One region of the Streptomyces sp. NPDC052114 genome, then DNA from elsewhere that is predicted to be linked to it. Evidence: riboswitches for the same ligand, from Rfam matches in the RefSeq annotation. Region 1 holds a riboswitch; each other region holds the start of a gene.
What was found. Region 1 has a riboswitch for cobalamin ahead of cobN (cobaltochelatase subunit CobN). Riboswitches for the same ligand answer to the same signal wherever they lie in the genome.
Positions count from the first base shown of each region.

Region 2: linked by a shared signal. The riboswitch ahead of AB0L89_RS40595 (hypothetical protein) and the one ahead of cobN (cobaltochelatase subunit CobN) in region 1 are both predicted to bind cobalamin.
Region 3: linked by a shared signal. The riboswitch ahead of AB0L89_RS03800 (ABC transporter substrate-binding protein) and the one ahead of cobN (cobaltochelatase subunit CobN) in region 1 are both predicted to bind cobalamin.

Region 1 is NZ_JBFAWC010000029.1:34,771-42,169, reverse strand. Features, by position in the region: gene cobN (cobaltochelatase subunit CobN) at 1-1,087, opposite strand, end outside; cobalamin riboswitch at 1,123-1,257, opposite strand; gene AB0L89_RS38600 (cobalamin biosynthesis protein CobG) at 1,366-2,646, shown strand; gene AB0L89_RS38595 (precorrin-8X methylmutase) at 2,643-3,284, shown strand; gene AB0L89_RS38590 (precorrin-2 C(20)-methyltransferase) at 3,281-4,858, shown strand; gene AB0L89_RS38585 (cobalt-precorrin-6A reductase) at 4,923-5,666, opposite strand; gene AB0L89_RS38580 (cobalt-precorrin-5B (C(1))-methyltransferase) at 5,684-6,811, shown strand; gene cobM (precorrin-4 C(11)-methyltransferase) at 6,876-7,399, opposite strand, start outside.
Region 2 is NZ_JBFAWC010000037.1:4,623-12,021, reverse strand. Features, by position in the region: gene cbiQ (cobalt ECF transporter T component CbiQ) at 1-409, shown strand, start outside; gene AB0L89_RS40600 (ATP-binding cassette domain-containing protein) at 406-1,290, shown strand; cobalamin riboswitch at 1,340-1,485, shown strand; gene AB0L89_RS40595 (hypothetical protein) at 1,630-2,649, shown strand; gene AB0L89_RS40590 (CbiQ family ECF transporter T component) at 2,646-3,791, shown strand; gene AB0L89_RS40585 (ATP-binding cassette domain-containing protein) at 3,788-5,392, shown strand; gene AB0L89_RS40580 (ECF transporter S component) at 5,416-6,570, shown strand; gene AB0L89_RS40575 (hypothetical protein) at 6,467-7,399, shown strand, end outside.
Region 3 is NZ_JBFAWC010000001.1:891,505-898,903, reverse strand. Features, by position in the region: gene AB0L89_RS03810 (ABC transporter ATP-binding protein) at 1-213, opposite strand, end outside; gene AB0L89_RS03805 (iron chelate uptake ABC transporter family permease subunit) at 210-1,379, opposite strand; gene AB0L89_RS03800 (ABC transporter substrate-binding protein) at 1,376-2,443, opposite strand; cobalamin riboswitch at 2,509-2,694, opposite strand; gene AB0L89_RS03795 (VOC family protein) at 2,722-3,219, opposite strand; gene AB0L89_RS03790 (helix-turn-helix domain-containing protein) at 3,225-4,085, opposite strand; gene AB0L89_RS03785 (HAD family hydrolase) at 4,376-5,506, shown strand; gene AB0L89_RS03780 (asparaginase) at 5,503-6,477, opposite strand; gene AB0L89_RS03775 (alpha/beta hydrolase) at 6,600-7,370, shown strand; gene AB0L89_RS03770 (DUF2252 domain-containing protein) at 7,367-7,399, opposite strand, start outside.

The sequences.
Region 1 (7,399 bases):
GCGCGACGGCGGAGGCGGGGGTGTCGAGGCCCACCGCGTTGCCGATGCGGGAGTGCTTGGTCGGGTAGGCGGAGAGCACCAGCGCCAGGCGCTTGTCGGCGGCCGGGACGTGCTTGAGGCGCGCGTGGCGCACGGCGATCCCGGCGACGCGGGCGGCGCGCTCGGCGTCGGCGACGTACGCGGGAAGCCCGTCCTCGTCGATCTCCTTGAAGGAGAAGGGGACGGTGATGAGGCGGCCGTCGAACTCCGGCACGGCGATCTGGCTCGCGGCGTCCAGCGGCGAGACGCCCTCGTCGTTCTCCTCCCAGGCCGCGCGCGAACCGGTCAGGCACAGCGCCTGGAGGATCGGCACGTCCAGGCCGGTCAGCGCGCCCGCGTCCCAGGACTCGTCGTCGCCGCCCGCGGAGGCCTCGGCGGGCTTGGTGCCGCCGGCCGCGAGGACGGTGGTCACGATGGTGTCGGCGGCGCGCAGCTCCTCGATCAGCTCGGGCTCGGGGGCGCGCAGCGAGGCCACGTACAGCGGGAGCGGGCGGGCGCCCGCGTCCTCTATCGCGCCGCACAGCGCGTCCACGAAGGCGGTGTTGCCGCTCATGTGGTGGGCGCGGTAGTAGAGCACCGCGACGGTCGGCACGAGCGTGCCCTCGACGGTGCGGGCGGTGCGCTCCAGCGGGCCCCAGGACGGCGCGGCGGCCGGCGGTTCGAAGCCGTGGCCGGTGAGCAGCACGGTGTCGGAGAGGAAGCGCGCCAGCTGCTCCAGGTTCGCGGGGCCGCCGTGCGCGAGGTAGGCGTGCGCCTCGGCGGCGATGCCGACGGGCACGGTCGAGGACGCCATCAGCTGGGCGTCGGGCGCCTGTTCGCCGGTGAGCACGACGACGGGCAGCCTGCTGGCGATGAGCTGGTCGAGGCCCTCCTGCCAGGCGCGGACGCCGCCGAGGAGGCGTACGACCACGAGCTCGACGCCGTCGAGGAGCGCGGGCAGCTCGGCGAGGTCGAGGCGGGACGGGTTGGCGAACCGGTAGTCGACCGGGCCTCCCGCCGCGCGGGCGCTGAGCAGGTCGGTGTCGGAGGTCGACAGCAGCAGAAGCATGCGTGCGCAGGCCTTCCTCGGGGTGTCCGCGCCCCGGGTGGTCGAGTGGACGGCAGGAGTTCCTGGCTCACCCCACACGGGTGGGGTTCACAGTGGCGGGACCGCGCCGGATTCTCACCGGGCTTCCTCCCTCGGGTCCTGGTGGACCCACGCCGTCGCTGGCGTTCGACGGACCTGGCGGCCCGCCGCCTGCATAGTAAGTCCTGCCCACGGTCGACCGGGCGGCCACCTGCCACAACGGCCGGTCTCGGGAGGCGACCGGCCGGATCCGCGTGGGTATGCTCGCCGCCATGCCGCCCACCCGAGCAACATCCCCAAAACAGGGCGAACCTCCCATACGTGACCGAGGCGACGCCTGCCCCGGGGCCCTGCGCCTGCACCGCGCCGACGACGGCCTGCTGGCCCGACTCCGCCTGCCCGGCGGCCTTTTGACGTCCCGTCAGGCCGAGACGCTGGCCACCGCGGCGGAGCGCCTCGCCGACGGGAACCTCAGCGTCACCTCGCGCGGCAACATCGAGCTGCGCGGCCTCGGCGAGAGCTGCGGCGGCGCGCTCTCCGCGCTGCTCGCGGACGCGGGCCTGCTGCCCTCCGAACGGCACGAGCGCGTGCGGAACGTGGTGGCGTCGCCGCTCGCCTCGATCGACGGACTCGGCCACGCCGACGTGCAGTTGTGGGCCCGTGAGCTGGACGGACTCCTCTGCGCCGAGGAGTGGACGACCGAGCTCTCCGGCCGCTTCCTGTTCGCCCTGGACGACGGGCGCGGGGACCTCGTCGGGCTCGGCGGCGATGTGACCTTGATCGCACAATCGGGCGGGACGGCGGTCGTCCGCCTCGGGGGCCGCGCCTTCCGGGTGCCCGCCGAGGCCGCGCCGCGCGCCGCCCTCGCCGTCGCCGGGGCCTTCCTGGCCGCCGCGCGCGCCGCGGGCAACGGCGCCTGGCGGGTGGGGGAACTGCCCCGCGACCAGCACGTGGACCTGTCCGGAGCGCTGGAGCGGGCGGGCTTCGACGCCGATCCTGCCGATCCGTGGGCCGTGTCCCGCAGCGCCCCGCCGGCCCCCGGCGTCATCGGCCGCGCGGTCGCCGTCAACGCCCCCCTCGGCCGCGTCACCGCCGCCCAGTGGCGCGCCCTCCTGCCGCTGCCCGCCGACGAACTGCGCGTCACCCCGTGGCGCGGCTTCGTGCTCCCCGGCTTCGCGGACGAGGCGGCGGCCCGCGAGCGCCTCACCGCACTGGCCGACGCCGGGCACATCACCACCGCCGACTCGCCCTGGCTGGGCGTCGGCGCCTGCACCGGGCGCCCCGGCTGCGCCAAGTCCCTCGCCGACGTCCGCGCCGACGCCGTGCCCGGCCGCGGCGGGCTGCCCGTCCACTGGTCCGGCTGCGAACGGCGCTGCGGGCACCCGCGCGGCGACTGGGTCGACGTCCTCGCCACCGGGGACGGCACCTACGAGGTCACGGTGCGCGTCCCCGGCGAGGAGTGGACGCCCGTGACGGGCAGGACCTTGACCGAGACGGTCACCACGGCACGTACCACCACGAAACCCACGGCCACGAGATGAGCGAGAGCACAGTGTTCGACTACGAGAAGGACGGCGCGGCGATCTACCGCGAGTCCTTTGCCACCATCCGCGCGGAGGCGGACCTCGGCGGTCTGCCCGCCGACGTCAGCCAGGTCGCGGTCCGGATGATCCACGCCTGCGGGATGGTCGACCTCGTGCGCGACCTCGCCCACAGCCCGCGCGTGATCGCCGACGCCCGCAGGGCGCTGCGCGACGGCGCGCCCATCCTGTGCGACGCGAACATGGTCGCGAGCGGCGTCACGCGCAAGCGGCTGCCCGCCGACAACGACGTGATCTGCACGCTGGCCGACCCGTCCGTGCCCGACCTCGCGGCACGCATGGGCACCACGCGCAGCGCCGCCGCCCTGGAGCTGTGGCGCGACCGCCTCGAAGGCTCGGTCGTCGCCATCGGCAACGCGCCCACCGCGCTCTTCCGCCTCCTGGAGATGATCGAGGAGGGCGCGCCCCGCCCGGCCGCCGTGCTCGGCATCCCGGTCGGCTTCGTCGGCGCCGCCGAGTCCAAGGACGCGCTCGCCGAGCACTCCTCGGGTCTGGAGTACCTCGTCGTACGAGGACGTCGCGGCGGCAGCGCGATGGCCGCGGCGGCGATCAACGCGATCGCGAGCGAGGCGGAGTGAACACCGAGCAGCAGCAGGGACGCGACGTGGACACCGCGCAGCAGGGGCAGGAGCAGGGGCGGCTCTACGGCGTGGGGCTCGGGCCCGGCGACCCGTCGCTGATGACCGTGCGCGCCGTCGAGGCGATCGCCGCCGCCGACGTCGTCGCCTACCACTCGGCGCGGCACGGCCGCTCCATCGCCCGCTCGATCGCGGCCGCGCACATCCGCGCCGACCACATCGAGGAGGCGCTGGTCTACCCCGTCACCACGGAGACCACCGACCACCCCGGCGGCTACCGGGGCGCCCTCGACGACTTCTACGAGGAGGCCGCGGCGCGCCTGGCCGTCCACCTCGACGCGGGCCGCACGGTCGCCGTCCTCGCCGAGGGCGACCCGCTCTTCTACGGCTCCTACCAGCACATGCACAAGCGGCTCGCGCACCGCTACCCGACCGAGGTCGTGCCCGGCGTGACGTCGGTGAGCGCGGCGGCGGCCCGTCTCGGCGAGCCGCTGGTGGAGGCCGAGGAGGTCCTCACGATCCTGCCGGGCACGCTCCCCGAGGAGGAGCTGGCCGCGCGCCTCGCGGCCACGGACTCCGCGGTCGTCATGAAGCTCGGCCGTACGTTCGGGAAGGTGCGCGGCGCCCTGGACCGCGCGGGCCGTCTGGAGGAGGCCCGTTACGTCGAGCGCGCCACGATGAAGGGCGAGCGCACCGGACGGCTGGCCGACGTGGACCCGGAGTCGGTGCCGTACTTCTCCGTGGCCGTGCTGCCGAGCCGGGTGGCGCCGCTGACGGGCGGCCCCGCGCCGGAGCCCGCCGCGGAAGCACCCGGCGAGGTCGGCGAGGTCGTCGTGGTCGGCACCGGTCCCGCGGGCCCGCTGTGGCTGACCCCCGAGACGCGCGGCGCCCTCGCCGCCGCCGACGACCTGGTCGGCTACACCACCTACGTCGACCGCGTGCCGCACCGCCCCGGACAGCGGCGGCACGGCTCCGACAACCGCGTCGAGTCCGAACGCGCCGAGTTCGCCCTGGAGCTGGCGCAGCGGGGCCGGCGCGTCGCCGTCGTCTCCGGAGGTGACCCGGGAGTCTTCGCGATGGCCACGGCCGTCCTGGAGGCCGCATCGCAGGACGCGTACGCGGACGTCCCGGTGCGGGTGCTGCCCGGGGTGACCGCCGCCAACGCGGCCGCCGCCCGCGTCGGCGCGCCGCTCGGCCACGACTACGTGACCCTCTCGCTCTCGGACCGCCTCAAGCCGTGGGAGGTCATCGCCGAGCGGCTGGCCGCGGCGGCCGCGGCGGACCTGGTCATCGCCATCTACAACCCCGGCTCGCGCAGCCGCACCTGGCAGGTGGGCAAGGCGCGGGAACTCCTCCTGGAGCACCGGGCGCCGGATACGCCGGTGGTACTCGGCCGCGACGTCGGCGGCCCCGCGGAGAGCGTGCGGGTGGTGCGCCTCGGCGACCTCGACCCGGCGGAGGTCGACATGCGGACGCTGCTGATCGTCGGGTCGTCGCAGACGAGGGTGTCGCGGCGGCGCGGGGGCGAGGAGCGGGTGGTCTGGACGCCGCGGCGTTATCCGGAGGCGGAGTAGGGGCTCTGCGGGCGAGTGTCTTCCGCGGGTTCGTCGTGGCTTGTCGCGCAGTTCCCCACGCCCCTTACGGGGCCCGCCTCAGCCAAGCCACGGCGTCCTCCGGAGCAGATGCCACCGGCACCCCCTCCGGAACCGGCGGGCGTTCCACGACGACGACCGGAATGCCCGCCTCACGCGCAGCGGCCAACTTCGGCGCGGTGGCCGAACCCCCGCTGTCCTTCGTGACCACGACGTCGACGCGGTGGCGGCGCAGCAGTTCCCGCTCCCCGTCGAGCGTGAACGGCCCCCGGTCGAGGAGCACCTCCATGCGCGCGGGGCACGGCGGCTCGGGCGCGTCGACGGAGCGTACGAGAAACCAGAGATCAGCCAGGTCGGGCCCGGCGAAAGCGGCGAGCCCCATCCGCCCGGTGGTCAGGAAGACCCGCCCGCCGAGCGCGGGAAGGGCCCGCGCCGCCTCCTCCAGGGAGCCGACCGGGTGCCAGTGGTCACCCTCTTCCGCGACCCAGCCGGGCCGGCGCAGGGCGAGCAGGGGAACATGGGCGAGCGCGGCGGCCTTCGCCGCGTTGAACGAGATCGTCCCGGCGAAAGGGTGGGTGGCGTCGATGAGCGCGTCCACGCGGTGCTCCCGCAGCCACGCCGCCAGCCCCTCGGCCCCGCCGAAGCCGCCGACGCGGACCTCGCCCGGCGGCAGCCGGGGCGCCGCGACCCGCCCCGCAAGGGAACTGGTCACCCGCGGCCCCGCCTCGGCCACGAGGAGCTCCGCCAGACGGCGGCCCTCGGTCGTTCCCCCCAGAATCAGTACGTGCACGGAGTTCGGTTTCCTTCATGAGTGAGGCAGCTAAGGCCAAGGGCGGGCGCAGCGCCCAACTCAAGCACACCGGTCTGCGGCCCGGCTGGACGACCGGCGCCTGTGCGACCGCCGCCACCACGGCCGCTTACACGGCGCTGCTCACCGGCGACTTCCCCGACCCGGTGACCATCACGCTGCCCAAGGGGCAGACGCCGGCGTTCGCGCTGGCCGTGGAGGAACTGGGCGAGGGCCACGCGACGGCGGGCGTCGTGAAGGACGCGGGCGACGACCCGGACGTCACGCACGGGGCGCTGGTGCGGTCCACGGTGCGGCGGCTGCCGCCCGGCTCGGGCATCGTCTTCAGGGCGGGCCCCGGCGTGGGCACCGTCACCCGTCCCGGCCTGCCCCTGGACGTCGGCGAGCCCGCGATCAACCCCGTGCCGCGGCAGCTGATGCGCGACCACGTGACGCTGGTGGCCGGGCGGGCAGGGACCGCGCCGGACGTCGAGATCACCGTCTCCGTCGACCACGGCGAGGAGATCGCCCGCTCCACCTGGAACCCGCGCCTCGGCATCCTCGGCGGCCTGTCGATCCTCGGCACGACCGGGATCGTCGTGCCCTACTCCTGCTCGGCGTGGATCGACTCGATCCGGCGCGGCGTGGACGTGGCGCGGGCGGCCGGGCGCACGCACCTCGCCGGGTGCACGGGATCGACGTCGGAGAAGACGGTCGTCGCCGCGTACGGACTGCCCGAGGACGCCCTGCTCGACATGGGCGACTTCGCGGGCGCGGTCCTCAAGTACGTGCGCCGCCACCCCGTGGACCGCCTCACCGTCTGCGGCGGCTTCGCCAAGCTGTCGAAGCTCGCGGCGGGCCACCTGGACCTGCACTCGGCGCGCTCCCAGGTCGACAAGGGCTTCCTCGCCGAACTGGCCCGCACGGGCGGGGCGTCCGACGACCTGGCCGCCCGGATCGCCGCCGCCAACACGGGCCTGGAGGCCCTGAGGCTCTGCGAGGCGGCGGGCGTCCCGCTGGGCGATCTGGTGGCGAAGAGGGCGAGGGACGAGGCACTGGCGGTGCTGCGGGGTGCCCCGGTCGCGGTGGACGTCATCTGCATCGACAGAGCGGGAACGGTGGTGGGCCGGAGCGATTTCCCCGCCTGAGGAGCGCCCCGAAGGGGCACGGGGAACTGCGCGACCAGCCCGGGACGACCCGCACCCGAAGAACTCAGCAGACGTGCCGATCCCGCTCCGCCGAGTACAGATGACTGTCCCGGAACTGCTCCGCGCCCAGCGTCCGCCCCACCATGATCACGGCGGTCCGCACGATCCCCGCCGCCTTCACCTGCCCGGCGATGTCCTCCAGCGTGCCCCGCAGGATCACCTCGTCGGGCCGGCTGGCGAGTGCGACGACGGCGGCCGGGCAGTCCGCGCCGTAGTGCGGCAGCAGCTCCTCGACCACGCGGTCGACATACCCCGCGGCGAGGTGCAGCACGAGCAACGCCCCACTGCGCCCCAGCGTGGCGAGATCCTCGCCCTCCGGCATCGCCGTGGCCCGCTGCGCGACCCGCGTGAGGATCACGGTCTGCCCGACGGTCGGAACGGTGAGTTCCCGCTTGAGCGCGGCGGCCGCCGCCGCGAACGCCGGTACGCCCGGCACCACTTCGTACGGAATGCCCGCCGCGTCGAGCCGCCGCATCTGCTCGGCCACCGCGCTGAACACGGACGGGTCGCCCGAGTGCAGCCGCGCCA
Region 2 (7,399 bases), on a different contig from region 1:
CGGCGTGCTCCTGTTCGCCTTCACCACACCGATGTCGGACCTGCTGCCGCGCCTGGTCAAGGCGGGCGTGCCCGCACCGGTCGTGGACGTGGCGCTCGTGACGTACCGGATGAGCTTCCTGCTCCTGGACTCCATGAGCCGGATCCGGCAGGCGCAGGCGGCCCGCCTCGGCCACACCACCCGGGCCGCCACCTGGCGCTCCCTCGCCGGGCTCGGCGCCACCGCGTTCGTGCGGGCCTTCGACCGGGCGAGCCGGCTCCAGGCCGGGCTCGCCGGACGCGGCTACGACGGCACCCTGCGGGTGCTCGTGCCCGAGGCCCGGATCTCCCGGCCGTTCGTGGCCGCGAGCGCGGCCCTTCTCGTGGGCCTGGCGGCCCTCACCCTCGTACTGGAAAGGTTCCTGCCATGAGCGAGCCGCGTGCTCTTCGCGAGCCGGGCGCTCCCACGGAGGCGGGCGAGGCGCTGGTCTCCCTGCGCGATGCCTCCTACGCGTACGAGGACGGGCCCACCGTGCTCAGCGGCCTCGACTTCGACGTCGTGGCGGGCCGCGCCCTCGCCCTGCTCGGACGCAACGGCAGCGGCAAGACCACGCTGATGCGGCTGCTCAGCGGCGGGCTGCGGCCGGACCGGGGCGGGCTGACGGTCGACGGCCTCCCGGTGACGTACGACCGCAAGGGGCTGACGCGGCTGCGGACCACCGTCCAGCTGGTCGTGCAGGACCCGGACGACCAGCTGTTCGCCGCCTCGGTCGAACAGGACGTGTCCTTCGGCCCGTTGAACCTCGGCCTGCCCGACGCGGAGGTCCGGGCGCGCGTCGCCGAGGCGCTCGCCGCGCTCGACATCACCGCGCTGGCCGACCGGCCCACCCATCTGCTCTCCTACGGCCAGCGCAAGCGGACCGCCATCGCCGGCGCGGTCGCGATGCGTCCCCGCGTGCTGATCCTCGACGAGCCGACCGCCGGACTCGACCCCGACGGCCAGGAACGCCTCCTGGCGACCCTGGGCCGACTGCGGGAGGCCGGGACCACCGTGGTCATGGCGACCCACGACGTGGACCTCGCCCTGCGCTGGGCCGACGACGCGGCGCTGCTCACGCCCTCGGGGGTATGCGCAGGGCCGGTGGCGCGGATGCTCGCCGAACGGGACCTGCTCGCCCGGGCCGGCCTGACGCTGCCGTGGGGGATCGCCGTCGCGGAGCTCCTGCGGGCGCACGGCCTGCACGACGGTGCGGGCCACGGGCCGCGCACCCCGGAGGAGTTGGCCGCCCTCGCGGCACGCGACGACCAGTGATCATGGTTACAGCGGGAAGGGGTGGCCGGTTCGGGACGCCGGGCGTACTCTTCACCTTGCTTCGTGTGTTGACGAAGTGACAACTGAATGCATGCGCGACTGGGGAAAGCCGGTGAGAATCCGGCGCTGACCTGCAACCGTGAGCGGCGCTCGACGCCGTGAGCCGGATCGCCCGACGCGACATGTGCACTGCTTCTCACTGTCATGGTCTGCAGCGTGGAGCCCTGAGCCCCCGGTTCATCGGCCCCTGCCGCTTCCGCACGGAACGCGCGTCAGGGGTTTGTTGCGCGGCACGGGCATGTCGGGGTCCTGGTGCGGCCCCGGCCCGAAGGACCCGAAATGGCCCGTTCGTTACGCGTGTTCGCCGCTGCCCTCGGCCTGCTCCTGTCCGCCGTCGCGCTCGGCCTCGGCGCGGCACCGGACACCGCGAGCGCCCTGGACACCGGGCGCGGCCGCGCCGGATTCTGCCCGGACGCGAACGGGGTGACCGTGGTCGTCGACTTCCGCGAGCTGGGCGGCACGACCATCGTGCGCTGCGCCGTGGGCAGCCAGGCCAGCGGGCTCGCCGCGCTGAAGGCGGCCGGGATCGACGTGACCGGCACCAACCGGTGGGGCGAGTCCTTCATCTGTCGCCTGGAGGGCAGCCCGGGGCCCGACCGCGAACCGTGCGTCGACACCCCGCCCACCAAGGCGTACTGGTCGTACTGGCACGCCCCCAACGGCGGCGCGTGGACCTACAGCCAGCAGGGCGCGACCTACCGCACCCCGCCGACCGGCAGCTTCGAGGGCTGGTCGTTCTCCCTCGACCGCGAGCAGGACGAGGCACCGTCGCCCAGGGTCGCGCCGAAGCGGCCGCCGGGCTCGGGCTCCGGCTCGGGCGGGACCGGTGGGTCGGGCGGATCGGGGTCCTCGGGCGGAGGCGGTAACTCCGGTGGGGAGCAGGGCGGTTCGCAGGGCGGCGGCGCCGAGGTCGGATCCGGTGGCGCGGGACCCGGAGCGGGGGCCGGACAGGACGGCGCCGCGCGCCCCGGCGATCGGCCCGAGCGGCACCCCTCCGAGGACAAGGACAAGGACGAGAAGAAGAAGGAAAAGAAGAGCAAGAAGGGCGAGGACGGCAAGGACAAGAAGTCCGCGACGCCCGGCCCGTCCGCGTCCGGGTCGCCGAGCCCGGTGATCACGCCCAGCGAGGCCGCCGACTGGACCGGCGGCGACGACAGGCGCACGGTCGAGACCGCCGCGTCCTCCGGCGCGCCGACCGGCACCCTGATCGGCATCGCCGCCGCCGTACTGCTCGCCGCGGGCGCCGGAGCCACGGCCTGGCGCCGCAAGCGGGCGGCGCGCGCGGACGGTTCCGGGTGAGCGCCGCCCTCGGGCACCGCGCGCTGCCGCGCGCGGTGCACCCCGGCGCCTGGTGGCTGTGGGCGCTGGGCATGGCCGCGGCCGCGAGCCGCACCGCCAACCCCGTCCTGCTGGTGATGATCCTCGCCGTCGTGGCCTTCGTCGTGGTGCGCAGGCGCGGTGACGCGCCCTGGGCGCTGGCGTTCCGGATGTACCTGGTGCTCGGCGCGTTCATCGTGACGACACGCGTGGTGTTCCGGATCGTCTTCGGCGGCGGCCAGGGCGACACGGTCCTGTTCACGCTGCCGCAGATCACCCTGCCCGAAGCGGCCGCGGGAATCCGCCTGTTGGGGCCCGTCGCCGCCGAACAGCTCCTCGGCGGGTTCTACGACGGCCTGCGCCTGGCCACCATGGTCATCTGCGTCGGCGCGGCGAACGCCCTGGCCAACCCCAAGCGGATGCTCAAGGCGCTGCCGGGCGCCCTCTACGAGGTCGGCACGTCCGTCGTCGTCACCCTGACCGTCGCGCCACAGCTGGTCGAGAGCGTGCAACGGGTGCGCAGGGCACGGCGGTTGCGCGGCGGCGGCCGGACCAGGGGCGTCCGCGCCCTGCACGGCATCGTCATCCCCGTCCTCGAAGACGCGATGAACCGCTCATTGGCCCTGGCCGCCGCGATGGCCTCGCACGGCTACGGCCACACCGGCAGGATCGCCCCGCGGACCCGGCTGCTCACCGGCACCCTCGTCCTGGGCGGCCTGCTCGGCGTCTGCGCCGGCCTGTACGGAGCGATGGGCGCGAGCACGCCCCCGTACCTGGGAGCGCCGCTGCTCCTGGCCGGACTCGCCCTGGCGGGCTGCGGGTTCGTGCTCGGCGGCCGTCGGGTGCGGCGCAGCGGCTACCGCCCCGACCGCTGGCGGACGGCCGAACTCCTCGTGGCGGCCTGCGGGGTGGCTTCGGCGATCCTGCTCTACGCGGCCTCGCGGACGGACGCCGCGTCGCTGTACCCCTCGCTGCCCCCGCTCGCCTGGCCCGAGGTGGCGGCACTCCCCGCCCTCGCCGTACTGGTCGGTGTCGGGCCCGCGTACCTGGCACCGGAACCTCCCGCGTCGTCCGACCCCGCACCCGATCCGGTGCCCCATCAGCCCCTGGAGGTGACCGCGTGATCGACTTCGACGAGGTCACCTTCCGCTACCCGGACGCCCGGGAACCCGCCCTGCGCGGTGTGGACCTGCACATCGGCGAGGGCGAGCTGTGCCTGGTCACCGGGCGCACCGGCGTGGGCAAGTCCACGCTGCTCGGCGCGGTGAACGGCCTGGTGCCCCGCTTCACCGGCGGCCATCTGCGCGGCCGGGTGGCGGTCGACGGAGTGAGCACGGCGACCGCGGCCCCGCAGGAGTTCGCCGCGCTCGTCGGCGTCGTCGGCCAGGACCCGCTCGCGGGGTTCGTCACCGACACCGTCGAGGAGGAACTGGCCTACTGCATGGAGCAGTTGGCCGTACCGCCGGACGTGATGCGCAAGCGCGTCGAGGAGACCCTCGACCTGCTGGGCATCGCCGCCCTGCGCCGGCGCGCCCTGCGCACCCTGTCCGGCGGACAGCAGCAGCGCGTGGCGATCGGGTCCGTCCTGACCGCGCACCCCAAGGTGCTGGTCCTCGACGAGCCGACCTCGGCGCTCGATCCGACGGCCGCCGAGGAGGTGCTCGCGGCGATCACCCGGCTGGTGCACGACCTCGGCACGACCGTGCTGGTCGCCGAGCACCGCATGGAACGCGTCCTGCAGTACGCGGACCGGCTCGTGCACCTGCCGGGCGACGGGCACGTGGTGGCGGGCGACCCCGCCGACCTGATGCGCGCCTCGGACGTGGCGCCGCCCGTCGTACGCCTGGGCAGGCTGGCCGGCTGGGACCCGCTGCCGCTGTCGGTGCGCGACGCGCGCCGCAAGGCCGCGCCCCTGCGGGAACGGCTCGCGGACCGCACACCACCCCGATCCGACGCGGACCCGGGCGAGGCGGCGCTCACGGGCCGCCGGATCACCGTCGCATACGACCGGACCGTCGCCGTGCGCGAGGTGGACCTGACCCTGGCGCGCGGCCGGGTCACCGCCCTCATGGGCCGCAACGGCTCCGGCAAGTCCTCGCTCCTGTGGGCCCTGCAGGGCTCGGGGCCGCGCCGCTCGGGCACCGTCGAGGTGCGCGGACAGGACCCGGGCGAGCTGTCGGCCCGCAGGGCGCGCGCCCTGGTCGGGCTGGTGCCGCAGACCGCGAGCGACCTCCTCTACCGCGAGACCGTCGACGCCGAGTGCGCCCAGGCCGACGCCGACGCGGACGCCCCCGCGGGCACCGCGCGCACCTTGCTCGACACCTTGGCCCCCGGCATCCCGGGGGAACGCCATCCGCGTGATCTGTCCGAGGGGCAGCAACTCGCCCTCGTGCTCGCCGTGCAGCTCGCCGCCGCCCCCGAGGTCGTCCTCCTCGACGAGCCGACCCGCGGCCTCGACTACCACGCCAAGGAGGCCTTCGCGGGCCTCGTGCGCCGCCTCGCCGACGAGGGCCGTGCGGTCGTGGTGGCGACCCACGACGTCGAGTTCACCGCACGGGCCGCCGACCGGGTGGTCGTGATGGCCGAGGGCGAGATCGTCGCCGACGGGCCGACCCGTGACGTCGTGGTCTCCTCGCCCGCCTTCGCCCCGCAGGTCGCCAAGGTCCTCAGCCCGCAGGAGTGGCTGACCGTGGAGCAGGTCCGGCACGCCCTGGAGGCCGTATGACCCGCAGAGGCCGTGGAGGTCGCGTGTCTTCACGGGACGGGTGTTCCGAGCGTGGCGTGCGGGTGCTCTGGCGGGACGGGCGTTCCGAGCGCGGCGCGCGGGTGCCCGCGCTGCCGGTCGGAGCCCGCAGCGCCGCCGTGCTGACGCTCGCGAGCGCGGCCGGGCTCGCCATGTTCTTCTGGCCGTTGTTCGTGGCGCCGCGCCCCGAGGCGGCCGCGCACAGCGCCGACGCCCCGCTCCTGTTCGTCCTGACCATGCCGGTGCTGCTCGCCGTGGTGCTCGCCGAGATGTCGTCCGGCGGCATCGACACGAAGGCCCTCGCGATGCTCGGCGTGCTGTCGGCGGTCAACGCGGGGCTGCGGCCGCTGGGCGCGGGCACCGCGGGCATCGAGACGGTGTTCTTCCTGCTGGTCCTGGCGGGCCGCGTGTTCGGACCCGGGTTCGGCTTCGTGCTCGGGGCGACCTCGCTGTTCGCCTCGGCGCTGCTGACCGCCGGGGTCGGGCCGTGGCTGCCGTTCCAGATGATCGCCTCCGGGTGGATCGGGCTCGGCGCCGGACTGCTGCCCCGGCGGCTCACGGGCCGGGCGGAGATCGCTCTGCTGGCCGTCTACGGCGTCCTCGTGGCGTACGTCTTCGGCTTCCTGATGAACATGTGGTTCTGGCCCTTCACCGCGGGCACCGACACCCAGCTCTCGTTCGTCGCGGGCGACCCGGTCACCGAGAACCTGCACCGCTTCGCCGTCTTCACCCTGGTCACCTCGACCTTCGGCTGGGACACCGGACGCGCGCTGACCAATCTGATCGCGATCGTCGCCCTGGGGCCCGCCGTCCTCGCGGTCCTGCGCAGGGCCGCGCGGCGCGCCGCCTTCGACGCGCCGGTCACCTTCGAGGCGCCCGTTCCGCCCGGCGCGGCCGTCGTCTCCGAGGCGCCCGCCGTCCCTGAGGCGCCCGACGTCGTCGACTCGCCCGTCGCCGCCGGCGGAACCGCTGTCCTCGACCCCGCCGGACCACCGGCCGAACCGGCCGCCCCACCTCACGTCCTTCGGACACGTACCAGCAAGGAGAAGACCGACGATGACTCCGTCCCTCAGACCTGGGGCACGGGCGGTGCTGCCCGCCGCCCTCGCCGCCGCGGTGGCGAGCGCCCTGCTGACGCCAGGCCCCGCACGCGCGGCTGACCCCGCCGCACCGGCACTGAAGTCCCCGGCGAACGCCGCCGCGACCTGGATGACGTCCAAGCTGACCGACGGCTCCAACGCCTCCGCCGACCACGGCCTGACCGCGGACGTGGTGATGGGCCTCGCCGCGACCGGAACGGGCGGCGCCGCGCAGAAGAAGGCCACGGACTGGCTCGCCGCCCATGCCGCCGCCTACATCAACCGCGGCACGCCCGGCAAGGTCTTCGCGGGCGGCACCGCCAAGCTCGCCCTGGTCGCCGCCATCGAGGGCCGCGACCCGAAGGACTTCGGCGGGCAGGACCTCACCAAGACGCTGCTCGGCCGGATGCAGGACAGCGGCCGTTTCACCGACGACCTCCCGAACGGCGACGGCTCCAACCAGTTCACCCAGTCGCTCGCCGTCCTCGCCCTCCAGCGCAGCGGCGACCTGCCCGACAAGGCCGTCGACTTCCTCGCCTCGTCCCGCTGCGCCGACGGCGGCTACCCGCTGTTCTTCAAGTCCGACCCGGCCAAGTGCAAGTCCCACACCGACAGCACCGGCCTCGCGGTGCAGGCGCTGCTCGGCGCGGGCCGCACCGCGGACGCCGGGCCCGCGCTGGACTGGCTGGAGAAACAGCAGCTCGCCGACGGCAGCTTCCGCGACAACGGCTTCGGCACGCCGCCGGGCAACTCCAACTCGACGGCCCTGGACGTCCAGGCTCTCGCCGCGGGCGGTCGTGTCGAGGCCGCGGGCAAGGGCATCGCCTGGCTGCGGTCCGTGCAGGTGGGCTGCGGGGGCGCGAGCGCGGACCGGGGCGCGGTCGGCTACTCCGAGCCGAAGGCGGACGGC
Region 3 (7,399 bases), on a different contig from region 1:
GGGGCCGAGGAGGCCGACCGTGGCACCGGCGGGCGGGGCGAGGCTGACACCGTCCACGACGAGCCGCCCGCCCGCCTCCCGGGCGACGCGGTCGGCGCGCAGCCCGGCGGCGGTGGCCGCAGCGGGGTCCGTGGCGGTGGCCGCAGCCGGGCCCGTGGCGGTGGCCGCAGCCGGGTCCGTGGCGGAGTGCGTGTCGGTCGCCTCGTGCGTCATGCCGCCCTCCTCGTCCGGTAGAGCACCGCCACGAACGCCGGTACGCCGATGAGCGAGGTCACCACGCCCACCGGGACCTCCTGCGGGTCGAGGACCGTGCGGGCCAGCGTGTCCACCCAGACCAGGAAGACCGCGCCGGCGAGCGCGGTGACGGGGAGCAGCCGTGCGTGGCCGGAGCCGACGAACGCGCGGGCCGCGTGCGGCAGGACCAGGCCGACGAAGCCGATGGCGCCCGCCGAGCTGACCAGGGCCGCGGTCAGGAGCGCCGTCGCGCAGAGCAGCACGAGCCGGGTGCGGGCCACGCGGACGCCCAGGGTCGCCGCCGCCTCCGGGCCGAAGGCGAACGCGTCGAGCGTGCGGGCGTGGGACAGACAGATCACCAGCGCCGCGGCGAGGACCGCGCCGCACAGCCACACGTCCGTCCAGCCGACCCCGCTGAGCGAGCCGAGCAGCCAGAACAGCACGCCGCGGGTGGTCTCCGCGTCGCCCGCGGTGAGGATGACGAACGAGGTCAGCGCGGAGAAGAGCTGCATGGCCGCGACGCCGGAGAGGACGACCCGGTCGGTGGTGCCGCCCAGGGTGTGGCTCAGGAGCAGCACCAGGGCGAAGGAGAAGAGCGCGCCGACGAAGGCGCCCGCGGAGACCGACACCACTCCCCCGCCGACGCCGAGGACGACGACCGCGACCGCGCCGGTGGACGCCCCCGAGGAGACCCCGAGCACGAACGGGTCGGCGAGCGGATTGCGCAGCAGGGACTGCATGACCGCCCCGCAGACCGCGAGCCCGGCGCCGCAGACGGCGGCGAGCAGGGTGCGGGGCATCCGCAGGTTCCAGACGATGCCGTCCCGGATCGGCGTGAGCCGGGCCTCGCCCCAGCCGAGGTGGGCGGCGACGGCCGACCAGACGTCGGGGACGGAGATGTCCGCGGGCCCGATGGTGACGGCGACGGCGATGGACAGCACGAGCGCGAGGCCGCCTGCGGCCCAGCACGACACCTGCCGCACGAACGCCCCACGCGGGCCGACCACCGCCGGGCCGACCGCCGCCGGGGCGTCGTCCATCGCCGGGGCGGTCCCGGGGACGGCCTCCCCGGCAGGCTCGCCGAGGGGCCCCGCGACGGCCTCGCGGCCGGTCTTCCCCGCAGGCTCGCGGACGCGCTCCGTCACTTGGTGAGGCCGAACTTCTTCAGGCCCGCCGCCACTTGTTCGATGCCGTCCACCGTGCGGACCGTGGGGTTCATGGCCTGGCCGCTGAGCAGGACGTACCGCTTCTTCTTCACCGCGGTCAGGTTCTTGGTCGCCGGGTTGGTCTCCAGGAACTTGATCTTCGCGGCGGCGCTCTCCGCCGACTGCGACTTGCGCGTGAGGTCGCCGATGACGAGGACGTCGGGGTCGCGGTCGGCGACGGTCTCCCAGTTGATCTGGGGCCACTCGTCACGGGTGTCGTCGAAGACGTTCTTCGCGCCGAGCTCGCGGGTGATGATGCCGGGGGCGCCGCAGCAGCCCGCCATGTACGGGGCGTCGGAGTTGGCGAACCAGTACAGGAGCCTCGCGTCGGAGGCGTCGATGTCCTTGGTGGCCCTGGTGATCCGGCCCTTCATGTCGGCGATCAGCCGCTCGCCGCGCCTCTCGACGCCGAACACCTTCGCCAGGTCGCGCACCTCGCCGTAGACCGTGTCCATGGTGAGGGTCTTCACGCGCTTGCCGTCGCCGCCGCCGTCGTTGTCCTTGCCCGCGCAGTCGGTGGGCGAGACGTAGACGGGCACGCCGAGTTCGGTGAACTTGGCGCGGTCGGCGACGCCGCCCTTGCCGACCGTGTAGAGGAAGGACGCGCTGACGAAGTCGGGCTCCTTGGAGAGGACCTTCTCCAGCGCCGGGTAGCGGTCGGAGAGCCGCTCCACCTTCGCGTTGTCCTTCGCCAGGTTCTTCAGGACGGGGTCGGTCCAGGTGCCGGTGCCCACCATGCGGTCGGCGAGACCGAGGGAGAGCAGGATCTCCGTGGACCCCTGGTCGAGGGAGACGGCCCGCTGCGGCGGCGCCTTGACCTCGGCCTTCTTTCCGCAGGAGGTGACCGTGACGGGGTAGCCGTCGGCGCGGTCGCCCGCGGACTTCGACGAGGAGCCGTCCGTGGAGCCGCCGCACGCGGTCAGCGCGAACGCCCCCGCGCACAGCAGGGCGGACAGACGTACACGGGTACGTATACGGGTACGGGTACGGGCTGTGGAGGACACACGATCCCTTGAGTCTCACGGCTCATACGCGGAGCCTGGCCTGCGTCACGACCCCCGTCGCCCGGTGCGCGAGCGGAGGCGCCAGCAGGTCTTCGGACTCGGGATCGGCCGGACGGGGCGCCTTCCCGGGCGTCCGAGGACGCCCAGTGGCCGTGGCCCCGCCCGTCCCCCTCACCGCTGCGCGTCAGTTCCGGACTTCCACCGGATTCCCTGGCCCAGGTGTGGGTTTGACTGGCTTGCGCAAGTTATCACGCTGCCGGTCGGGGGCCTGCGCGGCCTCAGGCGGCCGGAAGGGGCCTCGGCTCGCCGCGGTAGGTGCCGAACGACCAGCGGTTTCCCTCCGGATCGGCGATGGCGAACTCACGGCTTCCGTACGGCTTGTCCTCGATCTCGCCCGTGATCTCGACGCCCGCCGCGACGAGCCGGGCGTACAGGGCGTCGACCTCGTCGGTGACGATGTACGCCCCGGTGGTGCCCGGCGTTCCGCAGGTGCCGGAGGCCGTGGCCGGGTCGTACGAGCCGAGCATGATGCCGCCGCCCTCGGGCCAGTCGAGCTGGGCGTGGGCGACGCGGCCGCCGTCCTCGTAGACGGCGGTGCGCAGGAAGCCGACGGTGCCGACGAGGAAGTCGATCAGGGCGAGGGCGTCGCGCGCCTGGACGCCGGGCCAGATCGCGGGGGCCGGCGTGTGCAGCCGTCGGCCGGCCGTGGCGTCGGACGTGGTGTCGGCCGTGGCGTCGTGGGTGGTTCCGTGCGTGGTGTCGGGTGTGGTGTTCATGGCTCTCAGTCTTCGTCCGTGCCGTGCGCCCCGGCTTGGATATTCCGGCACTCCTCGGCCAGCCAGCGGGTGGGGCTCGCGCCCGTGTACTGCTGGAAGTCGCGTACGAGATGGGAGTGGTCGTAGTACCCGGAGTCGGCCGCGATCCGGGCGAGGTCGCGCGGGGTGTCCGCCGCGGCGGCGCGGACCACGGCGGCCTTGGCGTGCTGGAAGCGCATCAGGCGGGCCGCCTGCTTGGGGCCGAGCCCGGTCTCGGCGCGGAAGAGCGCGGTCAGCCGGCGCTCGCTCAGCGCGACGTGCCGGGCCAGGCCGTCCAGGGTGCCCGCGCCGCGGTGCCTGGCCAGCCAGGCCCAGGCCTCGGCGACCTCGGGGCGCACGGGTGCGGCGGCCCGGTCGGCGGCGGCGCGGTGGCGCAGATACGCGGCGAGGAGGGCGAAGCGGTCCGCCCAGCGCTCCAGCGCGCAGAGCCGCTCGCGGATCTCGGCGGCGCGGTCGCCGAGGACGTCCGTACCGGCGGTGACGAGCTGCCCCGCCAGCTCGGCGGCGGGCAGGCCGAGGAGCGCGCGGGCCGCCAGGGGGTGCACGGCGAGCTGGATGCCGGCCTCGTGCTCGGGCTGGGCGACGTAGGCGGGGCTCTGGTGCAGGCCGCCCAGGACGATGTCGGTGCGCACCGCGTCCGCGCCGGTGGCCTGGCCGGGGGTGGCACCGGTGGCGATGGGCCCGTCCAGCGAGAAGATCACGGTCAGATACGGCGAGGGCAGGCCCCGGTGCAGGGTGGGCCGCATCCCCGTGGTGCGGTAGCCGACCGCGGAGACGACCATGCCGTCGAGCCGGGGAACGGCCCGGACGAACTCCTGGCTGCCCATGGCTCCCAGTATGCGCGAGGCCTCCCGGGCGGGCGCGGCTCTCCGGACGCGCGGGGCTCCGGGCGGCCCGGCGGCACCCCGACGGCAGCCGCCCGGCGTCGGCCAGGGGCCACCCCGGCTTCGGCCGGGAGCCGTCCCGGCGTCCCCCACGACTACCCCTGTTCACCTGCCCCATGCCCCCTGTGCACGGTGACTTCGATCATGGGAAATGACCGCGCCGCCTCATAGCATGGCGCGCCGCTCCGGACGGGGCCGCGCATCGCTTCCAGGAACGGCAGGGACGTAGAGACATGGCAGTACGGGCAAAGAGCAAGCTGGCCGTCATCGGCGCGACGGGCGCGCTGGCCGGCGCGGTCCTCGCGGGCGGCGCGCTGTGGCCGACCGGCGAGGCGAGCGCCGCCGACACCTCGGCGGCCACCGCCCGTGAGCTGTCGCACTGGCCGAAGCCCGTCGCGAAGAAGCTCGGCAAGGTCATCGCGAAGAACGACCACAAGGGCGCGTACGCCGTCTTCGACGCGGACAACACGACGTACCGCAACGACCTGGAGGAGTCGCTGCTGCCCTTCCTGGAGATGAAGGGCGTCCTGACCCGCAAGACGATGGACCCGTCCCTGAAGACGATCCCGTTCAAGGACACGGCCACGCACAAGGAGAGCCTGTACAGCTACTACAACCGGCTGTGCGAGATCGACGACCAGGTCTGCTACCCGTGGGCCGCGCAGATCTTCTCCGGCTTCACGCTGAAGGAGCTCAAGGGGTACGTCGACGAGCTCCTCGCGTACAAGAAGCCGATCCCGGCCGAGTACTACGAGGACGGGAAGCTCACCAAGACCGAGGTGAAGGCGCCGGAGTTCTCGCGCGGCATGCAGCAGCTCTACAAGACGCTGCAGGCGCACGGCATCGAGGTGTACGTGGTCAGCGCGGCCAGCGAGGACCTGGTGCGCATGGTGCTCGCCGATCCGAAGTACGGCTACGGCGTGAAGCCCGAGAACGTCATCGGCGTCTCCATGCAGCTGAAGGACCGCAGGACCGGTGAGGTGACCAGCTCCCGCAAGGAGATCGCCGAGGGCCGCTTCGGCGAGAAGGACCGCGAGAAGCTCGCCGGGCGCGAGCTGACGCCGAACCTGTGGGCGCCGCTGACCTGGTACGAGGGCAAGCCCGCGGCGATCAACACCTACATCGACGAGTGGAAGAAGCCGATCCTCGCGGCCGGTGACACCCCGGTCAGCGACGGCCCGATGCTGTTCCACTCGGCCGACGTGGAGCACGGCGGTGTACGCGTCTGGGTCAACCGCAAGGACTCGTACATGAAGCAGCTCGACGGGATGAAGAAGAAGAACGCCGAGCGGCAGCGCGAGCTGGGCCAGAAGGTGACCGCCGACAAGCGCTGGCTGACGGTCACCCCGGAGCAGATCGGCTAGCGGGCGGCCAACCGGCCGAAGGCGTCGGCCACTTGGGCGTGGCCTGCGCCGTCCGCGAGGAGCGCGTGCAGCAGGAGCCTGGCCTTCGGCGCGTCCAGGTCGCCCGCGGGGAGCAGGCCGCGCCCGAGCATGTCGTACTCGGAGCCGGGGCCCTTGTAGGTCTCGGCGAGCAGCGGGCCCGCGCCCGTGCGGGAGGCCAGGACGACCGGGATGCGGGCGGCGAGCGCGGCCAGGGGTTCGACCAGCCAGGTCGGGACGTGGCCCGCGCCGAAGGCCGTGACGACCAGGCCGCCGAAGCGCGCGTCGACGGCGTCGAGGAGTTCGCCGCGGTCGCCGAGCGCGAGCGTGACCAGGGCGACCCGGGCGGGTCCGCGCAGGCTCAGCGGGCGGGCGACGGTGGGCGCGGCCGGGCGGAGCGCGATCCGCGCCCGGCCCTCGACGACCCTGCCGAGCGGCCCCGCGCCGGGCGAGGCGAACGTCGCGACGGACGTGGTGTGCGTCTTGCGCACGTGCCGTGCCGCGTGGATCTCGTCGGCGAGGACCACGAGGACGCCGAGGTCCGCGCAGCCGGGGTCCGCGGCCACCGCGAGGGCGGCGGCGAGGTTCGCCGGACCGTCGGCGCCCGGCAGGTCGGGGCGGCGCATCGCCCCGGTCACCACGACGGGGGTGCGGGGCGTGCGGGCGAGGTCGAGCAGGAAGGCGGTCTCCTCCAGGGTGTCGGTGCCCTGGACCACGACGACGCCGTGGCCCGCGGCGCTCGCCGCGTCGACGCGCTCGGCGAGGTCGGCCACGTCCTCGACGGTCAGCGAGGAGCTGGGCAGCCTGCGGACGTCGTGGACCTCCGCCTCGACCCCGGGCGGGAGCGCGCCGGTGTCCGCGAGGACCTCGGCGCCGCTCAGCCGGGCCGAACCGCCGCCGCCCCGGGCGGAGATGGTGCCGCCGAGCGTGAACACGGACACGGTCCTCGCCATGCGCCTCGCCTTTCCTGTGTGCCGGTGGGCCCCGTCAGCGCCCGGTGTGCCCGGCGCGTTCCTCGTGGGCGCTCGCCCGGATGTGCTTCGTGGCCGTCCGGGCGGGATCGAGGATAGGCGGCATGACTCAGGACTCCTTCACCGCACCGGCGCCCGAACCCGCCCTGTCCGCCTTCTCCTTCACCTGCGACGGCGAGCTGCTCAGCTGTGCCGAGGCGCCACCCGTAGGGCAGCCGCGCTCCCCCGCCACCACCGTCGTCCTGCTGCACGGCGCGGGCAGCGGCGACAAGACGCGGCTCGCCGCCCTCCAGGCCGACGCCGCCGCGCGCGGCTGCCGGGCGCTCGCGCTCGACTTCTCCGGCCACGGCGAAAGCTCGGGCGCGCTGCGGGAGTTGAGCCTGCGGCGGCGGTTCGAGCAGGCCGCCGCGGTGGTCGGGAAGCGGGTGCCCGCCGCCGACGGCCTGGTGTTCGTCGGGTTCAGCATGAGCGGGCAGACCGTGGCGGACCTGGTGGCGCACTTCGGCGCGCGGGTCACGGGCATCGGGCTGTGCGCGCCCGCCGTGTACGCGGCCGAGGCCTGGCCGCTCCCCTTCGGCGACGGCGACGGCCGCTTCACCGAGGTCATCCGTACGCCGGAGCGCTGGCGCGAGTCCCCCGCGCTGGACGTCTACCGGGGTTTTCGCGGGCGCGCGGTGCTCGTGGTGCCGGGCACGGACGCGGTGATCCCGGCCGCGGTGACGGCGGCCGTCGACGCGGCGCTGGCCACGCGGGCACGGTACGAGCGGCTCGAACTGCCCGACGCCGACCACGCGTTGGGGGCGTGGCTGCGGGACCACGCGGCGGACCGGCAGCGCCTCCTCGACGCCCTGCTCGGCCGGGAGGACAGGCCCTAGACCCCGCTCGCCGCGGCGATCACTCCCGA